2 regions of the Paenibacillus sp. FSL R7-0204 genome follow, and region 2 is predicted to be linked to the other one. Evidence: riboswitches for the same ligand, from Rfam matches in the RefSeq annotation. Region 2 holds a riboswitch; the other holds the start of a gene.
What was found. A riboswitch is a leader RNA that binds a small molecule or an ion and turns the genes downstream of it on or off. The one in region 2 is predicted to bind glycine.

Region 1 (7,788 bases), 450 kb from region 2:
GTCGTCAACGATTAGAACTCTGTACATTGAACGTCACAGCTCCTTTTGAACGGGTAGTCTGATTTCCACAACCGCGCCTGCATCTGGAGCATTGTGGAAGGTAAGCCGTGCCCGGTTGTTGTAGAACATCAGCATGCGTCTGTATACGTTCCATATTCCCAGATGGCGGTCTGTCGGCTTGCGCTCATACACGCCATGATTGAGCATGTCGAGCTGAGCCTCGGAGAAGCCCGGCCCGGAATCGCGGATCTGAATGGCAATGCAGGAGTTGCCGCTCTCCCCAGCTTCTTCACTGACGGTTATGCCAACGTTGAAGGGCTTCGAATTGTTGATGAAGCCATGCTTGATGGCATTCTCGACGAAGGGCTGGATCAGCAGCGGCGGAATCAGTGTAGACTCAAGCTCCTGCGGAAGCTGCACCTCATAAGACAGCTTATTCGGATACATGACCATCTGAATCTCGATATAATTCTGAATATGGCCCAGCTCGCCGCGCAGCGGAATCCAGGCGTCATTGGTATTCATAATGAAGCGGAAGTGGGAGACCAGATGTCCGATCATCTTTTTGATCAGCGCATATTGCTTCAGCTCTACCAGATGAAAGACGATATTCAGGGAATTCATGAAAAAATGAGGATTGATCTGCGCCTGAAGATGCTTCAGCTCGGCCTGCTGCACCTTCATCTGCTCCTCATACACATCAATCTTGAGATTGCCGATCTGCTCGGCCATCTGGTTGAATTGCATTGTAATGATCTGGAATTCCCTGCTGTTGCCGTCCTTCAGCCGGTATTCCAGCTGTCCCTTACCAAGGATACGCATCCCGCTGGTCAATTGCTGGATAGGCTTGAACACCAGTCTGCTGAGCAGAGCCAGCAGGATAACCATCACGAGGATAATGGCAAAGGGAATGACCTTGATGATCCGCTGGAAGATCGGCAGCTCGTCCAGAATCGATTTCTCGTCAAGCAGGAAGAAGACATTCAGATTGGAATACTGCGAAGGCTTGTCAATCAGCAGATAAGAATTGCCGTTGCTCAGCCGGATCGCTGCATCCACCGGACGGTCAGGGCGGCCCAGCTGGGTGCGGATGAGCGCAAGATCTTCACTGGCGAACTGGCCCCAGAGCAATTTACCGTCATTGTCGATCATGCCCACCTGCCCGCTGCCTCCGGTAGACTCCAGCTGGGTCAGCGGCTGGGCCAGGGAATCGATACTGACCAGTACCCCCATGAGAAGCCGTCCGCTCTTGTCCGGCAGCACCTTGAATAGCACCGGCTCGTCGCCGAGGGTCACAGTCTCCCACTTCAGGGAACCCTGGAGATTAGGCGACTTCAGGCGCGAGGACAGCCCGGAGGCAATGACCTCCTTCTCCTGGTAATATTCTCTCTGGCTGCTGAGGAATAACTCGTCCCGGTCCTGATGGTAGACGAAGACACTGCGGATAATAGTGTAGTAGCTGACATCGCTGTACCACTGGTCCATCAGCTTACGGATGGACAGATAATAATTGACGCTGTCGGGACCGCTATCCGAATAGAGCTCCAGCAGCATATTTTCATTGGCGGTACGCAGCAGATAATGGCTGGTCTGCTCCAGCAGCTCATCGAGAGTACCTAAGTGAAGGGTCAACGTGTCCGAAGCAGACTTCGCAACCTTCTCCCGGACAATGTTGGTGGAATAGAGATTGGTGTAGGAGAGAAAGAGGAACAGCGGCGTGACCAGCAGCAGGACAAGGGCACTCACTTTGAATCGCAATGATAGTTTCACAGTCTTCCCCCTTATCCTTAGGTACATTTACACGCTGAGCGGCAGGAAAGGGGAAGGACGGCAGCCGTCCTTCCCCTTAGCTTAAAATATAAGAATTTGTATGTTCCACACGACAACTTATCCTTATATTTCTCGCTGAAACGGGTGCCGTCCTTAAAAGGACGGCATAGTCGTTTCCACTTGTTTGTTTAGGATTGTTTGGCCTTCCAGGCATCGTATTGCTTCTGAACCTCGGCGCGGATCTCTTCAATGCCGTTAGCCTTCAGCTTATTATTGTATTCCGTCAGCACCTTGTCTACTCCCAGGCTGCCCGTTTCCAGCAGCGGGCGGAATTCCTTGATAATATTGCTGACCACAGAGACCTGTGTTTTGACAGCGTCGGTATTGAAGTTGAAGCCGAAGGACTTCACCTTATGGGCACTCTCGTTATAAGCCTTGAACTTCTCCCACTTGTCTGCACTTTCACCTTCCCACAGATAGGTGATGGTCTGGTTGCCGAACATCCATTCAATTCCCGGTGCCCAGCCGGTATCGGCACGGGTAGCAATGCCGTCAGGCAGCTTGATGAAGTTGTCCTTGCCTTCTACCTTGACATACTGCCGTCCCTCTACGCCGAAGTCAATCAGATTGACCAGAACCGGGTCGGTATGCAGCAGGTTCAGCAGCATCATCGTCCGCTCGGGATCAATCGAGGTGCGTCCGATGGCCATCATGGAGTTGCTGACACTGGCTGTGCTGATCTCGGGTTCATTCCCCTTCAGCTTCACCAGCTCAATGCCGGTGGCGATGGAATCTTCCTTGTCCGAGTCCGGTTTGTCTGAACCGAATTTCATCCAGGTCTTGCCGGCCTTGAAAGCGTCTTCAGTACTGGTCTTGGTCGTTGCCGCATCTTTATTGATATAGCCTTTGCTGAACCAGTCGCCGTAGAGCTTCATCCGGTAGATCGCGGTGTCGGACTCCATGGAGCTGATCACCATCTTATCGGTCTTGGTATCCAGGACGATTCCGGCAGGAGCACCTGCCACCAGCTCATAGCGGAAGTTCTCCTTCATGCTCTCTTTGGTCTTGTCGAAGTAGCCCAGGGTATCCGAGCCGCTGCCGGAGAGCCAGATCGGCGCGATGGCCGGTTCCTTCTCCTTGATCGTCTGCAGCCATGGCTCCAGATCCTCCAGCGTCTCAATTGAGTTCACATCGAATCCGTATTTATCCACCAGATCCTTGCGGAACATAATGGTATGGCTCTCGCCGATTTCCTTATTGGTAGGAATCGCATAGATTTTGCCGTCAACGGTTCCGCCGTCAAGGAAGCGGGGATCAAGGGTGTCTTTGATGCCTTGTCCATATTTGGCTAACAGATCATCCAGCGGGAGAAATGCGCCTTTGGCTACGTTATTGGCGAAATCCGCCCAGTTGGGGGCGAAGGTCAGATCGACCTGTTCACCGGATTGATAGGCCAGTGCCATCTTCTCGGCCCAGGAGGACCAAGGGAGTCCCTGGAAGTCAATCTCGGCGTTGATTTTTTCTTTGAGATACTTGTTGATCTCGTCTACAACCGCCTTGGTATCATTTTGCGGGAAATTCCCGACCGTGTAAACTTTCAGCTTGCGGAACGTTGAGGTATCAGGATTCGTGCTGCCTTCCGTGCCTGCTGTTGTAGCTGCTGCTGTCGATTCTGCCTTGGACGGGGCGGATGCACCTGAATTGCCCCCGCCGCATCCGGTAATGCCCAGTATCACGGCGGTTAGGGCAGCAAGCACCGCGCCCGAGCTTCTGGTTGTTCTCATGATTATGAACCTCCTCAATGATAATTAGATCATATATTCTAACCGGCATTTACGCCAGAGCTAGACCAATTAACCTTTGATAGCCCCAATCGTGAGGCCCTTGGTGAAGTACTTCTGGAAGAACGGATAGATGAACAGAATCGGACCAATCGACAGCACGACCATGGCCATCCGCAGACTTTCGGTCGGAACGGATTCCTGTACCATCAGGGCGACACCGGTGCCGGCAAGCTGGGTTTTGAAGAACTCGGCCTGGCGGATCATCTGAATCATGACGTACTGCAGCGAGAACTTGTTGGTGTCATTAATGAATAACATGGAGTTGAACCAGTCATTCCAGTACATCAGCGTAGTGAACAGTCCGATGGTCGCCAGCACAGGCAGGGAGATCGGCAGCACCAGCTGGAAGAAGATCCGCCACTCCGAGGCCCCATCGAGCTTGCCGGATTCAATCATCTCCTCCGGGATCGTCTGCTGGAAGAAGGTACGGGTGATGAAGATATAGAAGGCATTGGACAAGCCGGGCAGAATCAGCGCAACCAGCGAGTCCTTCAGATCGAGATAGTTCACGTACAGCAGGTAGAAGGGGACAAGCCCTCCCGAGAACAGCATGGTGATCAGCAGGTAGAAGTTGAATGTCTTTTTAAAAGGGAAATCCTTCCGGTATAGCGGATACGCATACAGCGCAATCAGCAGCACGGCCAGCACAGTCCCGATAAGGGTAACGGTCAGGCTGACGCCATACGCCTTAACCAGGGTCTCCGAATGCTTGAACAGATATTGGTACGCGGATGCGTCGATATGATCGGGCCAGAACTTGTAACCCTGCAGCGTCAAGGCCTTCTCGTTGGTTAAGGAGATAGCGACAATGAGCAGGATCGGCAGGATACACGCCAGGCTGAAGGCGATGAAGAACACATTCAGAATAATCTGGGCGGTAGTGGAGCCTTTGGTATAAGGGTTGCTTCGGGATGCAGTAGTCATTAAGAATCCTCCGTTTCTAGAAAAGAGCCGTATCGCGGTTCAGCTTACGGGCCAGAGCGTTCGCGCCGATGACCAGGAAGAAGCCGACAACAGATTGATAGAAATTCGCCGCAGAGGACATCCCCAGGTCATTGAGCTGGATCAGGCCCCGGTAGACATAGGTGTCGATGACGTCTGTAGTCGAGCGCAGCGCACCGGAGTCTAGGGTCACATGGTAGAACAGCCCGAAGTCAGAGCGGAAGATACCGCCCATGTTAAGAATCGTGAGAATCACCATGATCGGCGTAAGCAGCGGCAGGGTGATTTTGGTGATCTGCTGCCATTTACTGGCCCCGTCCATCACCGCAGCCTCATACAGCTCCTCGCTGATCCCGGTAATAGCCGCCAGGTAGATGACACTGCCGATCCCGATGGAGTGCCACATTTTGGTGATCCACAGAATGTAAGGCCATGCGTTAGGATGCATATAAGCGTTCACCGAGGAGTAGCCGAACATCGGCAGAATATGCTTGACCAGGAAGCCATACTCCGGGTGCAGGAAGGCATAGACGATGAAGCTGACCACGACCATGGACAGGAAGTTCGGCATAATCATCACGGTCTGGAAGAACTTCGAAGCCAGCTTGTTACGCACCTCATTGATCGCAATCGCCAGTGAGACGGAGAGAATGAGGCCTGAGATGATGAAGACCACATTGTACCCCACGGTGTTGATCGTCACCCGCAGGGCGTCAGAGGTAGCGAAGAGGAACCGGAAGTTATCCAGCCCGGCCCAGGGACTGCCCATAATGCCGTCAATGTAGTTGATGTTCTTGAAGGCAATGAATAATCCGAACATCGGAATATAGCAGTTGATGAAAAAGATAATCGACGTGGGCAGCAGCATCAGCAGCAGCACCCGGTATCGCACGATATTGTGCAGCAGACGGCCGAAACGGCCCTGGGACGGTGTCGCTAGCTTGGTGTTCAAAGCTTGTGGTGCGGGATTTGCCATAAGTTCTAACCTCACTCTACTTGTTCTGGATGAATTTATTATAGTAGAGCGGATGAACGGAATTCTTTCTTACAAATGACTCTGTTTATTCAAAAATGACCTCATTGTGCAAAACTCCTGCTAAGCATTGAGACTTTTTTCACAGATGATTGCTCACATTGCAAGTAATATGTTAGAATATCGGAATGCATTAACGCATCACCAATTTAATACAGTACAAGAGCTATGATTGCTATGGATCACACTATAGCAGGAGCAGCTTCTGGAGAGACTGCGGGGAACCGCAGCGCCGAAGGGTTCACAATCTCAGGCAAAAGGACAGAAGAGTACCGAATTGTATTTTGCCGTGCGGATTAGCCTCAGCCCCGGCAGAAGCTTATTTGGAACTTCTTATGAACCGGGAGATTGGATGACATCCAGTCTCTTTTTTTGCGTATTTTCAGCGTTGTATACATTAAGGGGGAAACAGGAATGGCACAGACAGAATTAAAGCGGGAGCTGGCGAACCGGCATGTACAGCTTATCGCTATCGGAGGTACGATTGGCACAGGGTTATTCCTGGGATCGGGCAAAGCCATTCAACAGGCCGGGCCCTCCATCATGCTCACGTATCTGATCGTGGGAATCGCTGTGTTTTTTGTGATGCGGGCGCTGGGAGAGCTGCTGCTCTCGAAGGCGGGGTATCAATCTTTTACAGACATTGCTGAGGATTACTTGGGGCCGCGCGCGGCCTTCATTACAGGCTGGACCTACTGGTTCTGCTGGATTATGACGGCGATGGCCGATGTGATTGCGGTGGGCGTCTATGTGCAGTACTGGTTCGATATTCCGCAGTGGGTACCGGCCGTGATCTGCCTGATCATTCTGCTCGGACTCAATCTGCTCACGGTCAAAAGCTTCGGCGAACTCGAATTCTGGTTTGCTCTGATCAAGGTGGTTACGATTCTGGCTCTGATCGGCCTGGGCATAGTCCTGCTGGTAATCGGGTTCAAGACGGATGCAGGCTCAGTGTCGGTCCGCAATCTCTGGGAGCACGGGGGCGTGTTCCCGAACGGGGTAAAGGGCTTCCTGTTCTCCTTCCAGATGGTGGTATTCGCTTATGTAGGCGTGGAGCTGGTGGGGGTATCGGCAGCGGAGACGGCGAATCCGGAGAAAAACATCCCATCCGCGATCAACAAAATTCCGCTGCGGATTCTGTTTTTCTATGTAGGCGCGCTCTTCGTACTGCTGTGCATTAACCCCTGGACCCAGCTTAGTGCGGCTGAAAGTCCGTTCGTGCGCACCTTCAGTCTGGTCGGGATTCCGATTGCTGCGGGGATTATCAATTTCGTGGTCTTAACCTCGGCGGCCTCCGCCTGCAACAGCGGGATGTTCTCGACCAGCCGGATTCTTTACAATCTGAGCAGACGGAATCAGGCCTCTCCTCAGCTTGGGAAGCTGAACCGGAATCATGTACCTGCGAATTCCTTGTTCCTCTCCACGCTGGTGATCTCTGCCGGGGCGCTGCTCAGCAAGCTCATTCCGGGTCAGGCCTTCGGCATCGTGACTACGATCAGTGCCATTTGCTTCATCTGGGTCTGGGGCGTTGTGCTGGTCTGCCATATCAAGTATAAAAGGAACCGCCCGGACTTACATTCCGCTTCCAAATTTAAAGCGCCGTTCACCCCGCTAATTAACTATGCCGTCCTGACGCTGTTCGCCGCCATTCTAGTGATCATGCTCTTTGCTGCCGAGACCCGTCCGGCGCTGCTGTTCACCCCGCTCTGGTTCATCCTGCTGTTCGTTCTGTATTCCATTAGAAGCCGTAAGGAGAAAAGTGATCAGGAAATCAGTATAATTAATACATAAACTGATTTCAGGATGAAGAGGGTGCAGCCGCCGCATGAACAAGACAGACCGCATGTTAGCCATCGTACTGGAGCTGCAGCGCAAAGGGGTCGTACGGGCAGAGGATCTGGCGTCCGTCTTCGAGACTAGCGTAAGAACCATCTACCGCGATATCCAGGCGCTTAGTGAAGCCGGAGTGCCGGTGGTAGGAGCTACGGGTCAGGGATATTCACTGGTAAAAGGGTATTTCCTGCCCCCGGTCAGCTTCACCGCCGAGGAGGCAGTGACCCTGCTGATCGGGACGGATTTCGTGGAGCAGCGGTTCGATACGGAGTATGGTAACCGGGCCTCTGCAGCAGGCAGGAAGATTGAAGCGATTCTGCCGGGTGATATCAAGGAGAATGCCGCCCGGCTCCGCCAGAGCATCCT
Region 2 (7,788 bases):
GAAGAGCTGATTGCCATGGCTGCACTCACGCGGCGCGGCGGTGTTCTCGCCCTGGAGAAACGGGCAGAGGAACATCCAGATCCCTTCACCCGTGAAGGACTGTTTCTGATTGTCGACGGCAATGACCCGGATCAGGTCCGCCAGATCCTGGAGCTTGGGATGGATGCCAAAGAGCTGAAATATGAAGGGTATGCCAAAATTTTCGAATCCGCCGGCGGCTATGCACCGACCATGGGGATTATCGGCACCGTCATGGGGCTGATCCGGGTTCTGAGCAATTTAACGGACCCTTCCAACCTGGGCGCGTCGATTGCCGTAGCTTTTACAGCAACGCTCTATGGCGTAGCCAGCGCTAATCTACTCTTTTTACCCATTGCCTCCAAAATCAAGTCCCGCAGCCAAAGCGAGCTGGGCACCATGGAGATGCTGCTCGTCGGCATTCTGTCCCTGCAGAACGGGGATCACCCGCATCTGGTCCGGCAAAAGCTGGCCCCCTTCCTGGCAGACGCCCCTAAACGCAGCAGCAGCACCAGCCCGGGAGAACCGCTATGAGACAAAGAAACCGCCGGCAGCCCCGCGCCGCCGGCAAGGAGAGCCGGGACCGCTGGATGATTACCTACGCAGATCTGATCACGCTTCTGCTTATTTTCTTCGTGATTCTGTATGCTATGAGCAGCCTGGATTCGCAGAAGTACGCCATTGTCAGCGGCTCCTTATCGGATACCTTCAAGAGCGGAAGTGCAGTGCTGGAAGGCGGAAGCGGCGTGCTGGAGGGCAACCAGGGAATCACCGGGAATGGCCTTTCGAAGGGGGATACTGAAGAAGGCGGAACGGCTAGCGGTCCTTCTGCTACAGGCTCCGCGAATGCGGGCGGGCTGAATGGAACCAGGGCAGATCATACTGGAACCGGACAAACAGGAGATGGGGAGGGACACGAGCCGTCAGCGCGCGAGCTTGCTTTTCGGGAACAGGAAGCGAAGCTGGCTGCACTGATGGGCGTCATCACCCAGTATGTGGAGGAGAATAACCTCGGGGAACAGATTTTTGTTGCCGATAAGCCGCAGGGCATTGCCATCACGCTGAGTGACCGCTTCCTGTTCGATGCGGGTAAGGCTGAGTTGAAATCCCCTGCCTTCCCTGCACTGCGCCAGCTCTCCGGCCTGTTCCGCGGTATCGGCGCCACCATCAGCATCGAAGGCCACACCGACAATGTTCCCGTGACGCCAGGATCAGTGTACAAAGACAACTGGGAGCTATCCGGCGCCCGGGCGCTGTCCGTCCTGCGCTTTTTTCTGGACAAAGAGGGGCTGAGCCCCGATACCTTCCAGTACGCGGGTTATGCCGATACCCGGCCTGCTTACGATAATACAACCGCCGAGGGAAAGCAGCGGAACCGCCGGGTGGAATTGATTGTGCTGCGGCAGCTTCAGGAGGAAGAATAGCACGTAACCGCGAGCGAATCAGCTCAGATACCGGCAGGCGGCAGAAACATATATCCACTTACTAATATAAGGAGATAGACCGCTATGCAGGATACAAACGGAGCGGCGCCGGAGGCCGCAGGGTTTTTCAGGTTTTTGCGGCTGGCCGTTTCGCTGATCATGATCATTATTGCCCAGGGGATGCTTACCCTCTTCGTCGGATTTTTTGCCGCCTTCATGCAGTTCTTCTCCTCCCGTTACTTCTGGGGAGACCTGGCCCGCGTCTATCCGCTGGACAAGCTGATTGCAATTGGCGCTGATTACCTTATTGCCGGAGCTCTTTTCGCCCTGGCTTGGTTCGGGGTCTGGTGGATGCTCTACGGCTTGTCCGGGAATGGGCGGATCCGCTGTTTCCCCCTGCTTCTGCTGAGCGCATATTCGACGTTTCTTCTCCTCTTTTTACAAGTCAATCCGGTCTATAACCCGGAAGCCATGATCCCCAGTTCTGCAGGGGAAGCGACATTTATCGTATGTATGGGGATGTCTGCCGCCGTGCTTTTCCCGTTTTATTCAGCCGGAGTGTATTATTTCGTGCTGAAGCCCGCCACCCGTCCCCGAAAAAGGTACCGTTTCCTGCTGCTGTGCCTTCTGTTTGCTGTGGCGGGCCTGGTTCTCTTGCCCTTCCTGTGGCACTCTGCTCCCATCGTCTATCCCGGTTTGCTCAGCTTCCCGGAATAACAGACAGACGCAAAAAGACAGACCTCTCACATTAGTGACATCTAATGTAATAAAGAGAAGTCTGCCGTATTCAGCGCTTTCGCGGATAAGCTAACTTTTATTCCCCAACCAGTTCCTTGTACGCAGCCGCATCCAGCAGGCCGGTTACTGCCTCTGCGAACTCTGCGTCCAGCTCCAGCTCAAAAATCCAACCGTCTCCGTAAGGCTGATCGTTGATCAGCTCCGGGCTGGCCTCCAGCGCATCGTTGATCTTAGTCACCTTACCGGATACGGGTGAATATAGCTCCGATACGGTCTTCACGGATTCGATACTGCCCACGCTGTCGCCTGCGGAGATCGCTGCGCCCACTTCCGGAAATTCTACAAACACGATATCGCCCAGCAGATGCTGCGCATGATCCGTAATCCCTACACGTACTACGCGTCCCTCGCCCTGCTGCGCCCACTCATGCTCTTCGCTGTATAGCAGGTTGTCAAGCACTTCACTCATGTCCAAGCCGCCTCTTTTCCGTAATTGGAGTTCTAAATTTAGTTATAGCCTAAGTTATCGGCTTGCCTAATGTCAATATAACTGACAGTAAAATTAAATTTGTCAACTTTTTGACGTTTTTTGATTGACAGGGCAGAGGGTTACCCGGTTTAATGGAGACAGTAGAAAAACATATGGTTTGCGAATGATGGCATAGGGAGAGACTGTCTCACAGGAAGACAGCGCCGAAGGAGTAAGCCCGGGATGGGTGAATCTCTCAGGCAAAAGGACCTTTGCCGGACGCATCTCTGGAGAGCATCCGGGTGCCTGCGCCGCAGGCTTCACGGATCACCAACGGGGAAACCTGCGCTGTACTGCAGGGTAACTCTCAGGTACAAGGGACAGAGCGAAAGTCCATTTATGCATGCGTGCATAATGGCTTTCGCCTGTCCTTTTTCGTATGTAATCAAAGCCAAGGGAGTGACAAGATGGAGTCTTTGAGAAGAACGCCTTTTTATGACCTCTATGCCGCTTATGCGGAGTCCAGATGTATTGATTTCGGCGGCTGGGAGCTGCCGGTGCAGTTCACAGGCATTGTGAAGGAGCATGAAGCTGTCCGTGAACGGGCCGGACTGTTCGATGTCTCCCACATGGGAGAATTCATGGTTACCGGGAGCGGCGCTGAAGCCTTCCTCCAGAGAATGACCACCAATGATGTCACACGCCTGGAAGACGGCGCGGCCCAGTACACTCTGATGCTCTATCCAAGCGGCGGAGTGGTGGACGATCTGCTCGTATACCGGCTGGGCGAAGAGCGCTATATGCTTGTCGTCAACGCTTCCAATATCGACAAAGACTTCCAGTGGCTGCAGGAGCATCTCACCGCTGAGTTCAGCGGGGTCACTCTGAACAATGTCTCGGATGAGACCCTGCTGCTTGCCTTGCAGGGACCGCTGGCCGAGACGATTCTGGCCAAAGTTACGCAGGTGTCTCTAACAGAGCTTAAGCCGTTCCACTTCATCGAACAGGCTGAAGTCTGCGGCGTCACTGTCCTGCTCTCCCGTACCGGATATACCGGCGAAGACGGCTTCGAGCTGTATGCTCCCGCCGATACAGCAGCAACACTCTGGAACGGCCTGCTGGCCGCTGGCGCTCCGCACGGCCTTACGCCTGCCGGACTCGGCGCACGTGATACACTCCGCTTCGAGGCCAAGCTGCCGCTGTACGGCCAGGAGCTGTCTGCGGAGATTACGCCGCTTGAAGCCGGTGTCCAGTTCTTCGTGAAGCTGGACGCAGGGGACTTCATCGGCCGCGATGCCCTGCTGAAGCAGAAGGATGCCGGCCTGCCCCGGCGTCTTGTGGGCCTGGAGATGATCGACCGCGGCATTCCCCGCTCCCACTATCCCGTATACGCGGATGGAGTGAAGATAGGTGAAGTAACGACCGGCACCCAGTCCCCGACCCTGAAGCGGAATCTCGGACTCGCCCTGCTGGATACTGCCTATACGGAGATCGGTACAGAGGTGTACGTAGAGATCCGCGGCAAGCAGCTGAAGGCTGCCGTCATCAAAGCCCCATTCTACAAAAGAAGCCAAGGAGTGAAGCCGCAATGAAGCACCGCTATCTGCCTATGACCGGGCAAGACCGCGCAGAAATGATGGAAACCGTAGGCATCCAGTCCATCGATGAGCTGTTCGCCGATATTCCGCAGTCTGTCCGTTACCAGGGTACTCTGCCGATGTCCGGCGCTCTGGATGAGTACGCACTGCTTCGCCATATGAAGGGGCTGGCAGACAAGAATACCGATTTCGACACCCACGCCAGCTTCCTTGGCGCCGGATTATACGATCACCATGTTCCAGTCGTCATCAACCATGTGATTTCCCGTTCGGAATTCTATACCGCCTATACCCCTTATCAGCCGGAGATCAGCCAGGGTGAGCTTCAGGCGATTTTCGAATTCCAGTCCTATATCTGTGAGCTGACCGGGATGAAGGTTGCCAATGCCAGTATGTATGACGGCGCAACTGCTTTCTCCGAGGCAGCGGTGCTGGCCGCCGGAGCCACCAAACGCAAGAAGCTGATTGTCTCCCGCACAGTTCATCCTGAGGCGCGTCAGGTGCTGCGCACCTCTGCCAACGCCTGGGGCCTGCAAATTGTGGAGATTGACTACGCAGACGGGGTAACGGATCTCGCCAAGCTGGCCGAAGCTATCGACAGCGATACGGCTGCAGTGCTGGTCCAGTCCCCGAACTTCTTCGGCGGCATTGAGGATCTGCGCCAGATCGAGCCGCTGGTCCATGCGGTAAAGGGTCTACTCGTCGTCAGCGCGAACCCGATTGCGCTCGGCGTGCTGGAAGCCCCGGGAAGACTTGGCGCAGACATCGTAGTCGGCGACGCGCAGCCGCTGGGTATCGCCGCCTCGCTGGGCGGCCCTACCTGCGGATTCTTCGCGGTGGCTGAGCCGCTCATGCGCCGGATGCCGGGCCGGATCGTCGGCCAGACGGTTGACCGGAATGGCAAGCGCGGCTTCGTGCTGACGCTGCAAGCCCGCGAACAGCATATCCGCCGGGAGAAGGCGACCTCAAATATATGCTCCAACCAGGCGCTCTTGGCGCTGTGTGCTTCCGTCTACCTCTCCGTCATGGGCAAAGAGGGCATGCGTGAGGTTGGTGAGCTGAACATCCGCAAGAGCCACTATGCCGCTGGGCTGCTGGCTGAAATCACCGGCGCAGAGCGCGTCTTCACTGCCCCGTTCTTCAATGAATTTGTCCTGAAGCTCCCGGAGGGCAGCAGTGTGAGTGCAGTGAACTCCAAGCTGCTGAAGGAAGGCTATCTGGGTGGCTATGATTTAAGCAGGGATTATCCCGAGCTGGCCGGACATATGCTGGTGGCCGTAACGGAGAAACGAAGCAAGACCGAAATTGATGAATTCGCAAGTGCACTGGAGGGCTGTCTATGAAACCGGAACAAAGTCTGATTTTTGAATTAAGCCGTCCAGGCCGCTCTGCCTACTCCCTGCCTCTGTGTGATGTGCCGCAGGACGAGGGCCTTGGCTCACTCATCCCTGAAGGGCTGCTGCGCAGTGAGCCGGTCGTACTGCCGGAGGTATCCGAGGTGGATGTGATCCGCCACTATACCGCCCTGTCCCGCCGCAACTTCGGAGTCGATAACGGCTTCTATCCGCTCGGCTCCTGCACGATGAAATACAACCCGAAGATCAACGAGGATGTCGCCCGCTTCCCGGGACTCTCCAAGATCCATCCGTACCAGCCGGAGGAGAGCATCCAGGGTGCACTTGAACTGATGTACACGCTGCAAAAGGATCTTGCCGCCCTGACTGGCATGGATGCTGTATCCCTGCAGCCCGCTGCCGGCGCCCACGGCGAGTGGACCGGCCTGATGATGATCCGCGCCTATCATGAGAGCCGCGGCGAGGTTCGCTCCAAGGTGATCGTGCCCGATTCCTCGCACGGCACCAACCCGGCAAGCGCCGCAGCTGCCGGCCTTGAGACGGTCACCATCCCGTCCAATGACAAGGGTATGGTTGACCTTGCGGCGCTGAAGGCGGCTGTCGGCAGTGACACCGCTGCGCTGATGCTCACGAACCCGAGTACCCTCGGACTCTTCGAGACGCAGATCGTCGAGATCGCCGCAATTGTCCATGAAGCGGGCGGCTTGCTCTATTATGACGGAGCGAACTCCAACGCGATTATGGGCATCACCCGCCCTGGCGATATGGGCTTCGATGTGGTGCATCTCAACCTGCACAAGACGATGAGTACGCCGCATGGCGGCGGCGGGCCGGGAGCCGGACCGGTCGGTGTGAAGGCGAAGCTGATCCCGTTCCTGCCGCAGCCTACTGTGGCCCAGAACGGGGACGGCAGCTTCACGCTGGACTGCGGCGGGCCGGAATCGATCGGCCGCGTCAAAGCCTTTTACGGCAACTTCGGGATTCTCGTCCGTGCTTATGCGTATATCCGCACCTACGGTCCTGACGGCCTGCGTGAGGTGTCCGAGAACGCCGTGCTGAACGCCAACTATATGATGCACCGGCTGGCTCCTTACTTCGAGATTCCCTTCCCGGGCGTCTGCAAGCATGAATTCGTCATGTCCGGCAAGAACCTTAAGCAATACGGAGTACGTACCCTCGATGTAGCCAAACGGCTGCTTGACTTCGGCTATCATCCGCCAACCGTCTACTTCCCGCTGACGGTAGAGGAATGTATGATGATTGAGCCGACCGAGACCGAGAGTAAGGAGACGCTCGACGGCTTCATTGAGACGATGATCCGAATCGTTAAGGAAGCCGAGGAGACGCCGGAGATAGTCATTAACGCACCGCATACGACTGAAATCAGCCGCCTGGATGAGACGCAGGCCGCGCGTAAGCCGGTACTCAACTGCTCCTGCGGTTAACCCTACTACTAGAGAAGCAGGGCTTCTGTGGCAAACAAGTGGAAACGGCTTTGCCGTCCTTTTAAAGGACGGTAACGTTTCAGCGAGAAATAGAAGGATAATGGATAGCGTGAAACACATCAATTCTTATATTTTCAAATAGCCGGGTCAGGGATACATTCGTATCGCTGCCCGGCTATTTTGTATGTACCCGGAAACGAATTGCCCCGGCTAAGGCGTAAGGCGCTTCACGAACTGGAAGCGGTCATTCACCCGCATTTTACTATAGATACTCTTAAGCATATTGCGCACGGTGCCTTCACTGATGCCCAGGTCGCTCCCGATGTGCAGCGCGCTCTTCTCCATCAGCCACAGCCTCGCTACCTCCTGCTCCCGCGCGGTCAGCTTATATTCCAGAAGCGTGGCTTCAAGCCGGTACCGCTGCATCTCCGGGTTCTTCTCCATCCACTTCTCCATAATATTCTCGGCAATCTGCTGCACGAAGGGAATAGCGAACTCAATAGGCTCTCCTCTATTAAAAGAAATATCAACATACCCGTAAACGCTATCATCATCCTGCAGCGGAGCGCATACACAGTTCCAGTCCCGGAAGGTCTGATCCGTATGCTCGGTTCCCCGCACCACCCCGATGCAGTTCATCTCCATCGCCAGCGATACGGCATTCATTCCCGCCTGCTGCCTGCTTAAGCTGACCCCCGGACGCAGCTCCGCCTGCTCCATCTCCGCCTGCGTCTCCGAAGA

Region 1: another riboswitch for glycine. It lies ahead of MKX42_RS02150 (amino acid permease); the one in region 2 lies ahead of gcvT (glycine cleavage system aminomethyltransferase GcvT).

Annotation. Positions count from the first base shown of each region.
Region 1 covers NZ_JBBOCA010000001.1:442,806-450,593, forward strand. The annotation lists gene MKX42_RS02125 (response regulator transcription factor) at 1-27, opposite strand, end outside; gene MKX42_RS02130 (sensor histidine kinase) at 34-1,770, opposite strand; gene MKX42_RS02135 (ABC transporter substrate-binding protein) at 1,959-3,554, opposite strand; gene MKX42_RS02140 (carbohydrate ABC transporter permease) at 3,624-4,538, opposite strand; gene MKX42_RS02145 (ABC transporter permease) at 4,555-5,532, opposite strand; glycine riboswitch at 5,785-5,864, shown strand; gene MKX42_RS02150 (amino acid permease) at 6,004-7,380, shown strand; gene MKX42_RS02155 (helix-turn-helix transcriptional regulator) at 7,415-7,788, shown strand, end outside.
Region 2 covers NZ_JBBOCA010000001.1:894,981-902,768, reverse strand. The annotation lists gene MKX42_RS04070 (flagellar motor protein) at 1-552, shown strand, start outside; gene MKX42_RS04065 (flagellar motor protein MotB) at 549-1,442, shown strand; gene MKX42_RS04060 (hypothetical protein) at 1,527-2,159, shown strand; gene gcvH (glycine cleavage system protein GcvH) at 2,257-2,649, opposite strand; glycine riboswitch at 2,834-2,931, shown strand; glycine riboswitch at 2,935-3,035, shown strand; gene gcvT (glycine cleavage system aminomethyltransferase GcvT) at 3,117-4,241, shown strand; gene gcvPA (aminomethyl-transferring glycine dehydrogenase subunit GcvPA) at 4,238-5,590, shown strand; gene gcvPB (aminomethyl-transferring glycine dehydrogenase subunit GcvPB) at 5,587-7,047, shown strand; gene MKX42_RS04035 (LuxR C-terminal-related transcriptional regulator) at 7,258-7,788, opposite strand, start outside.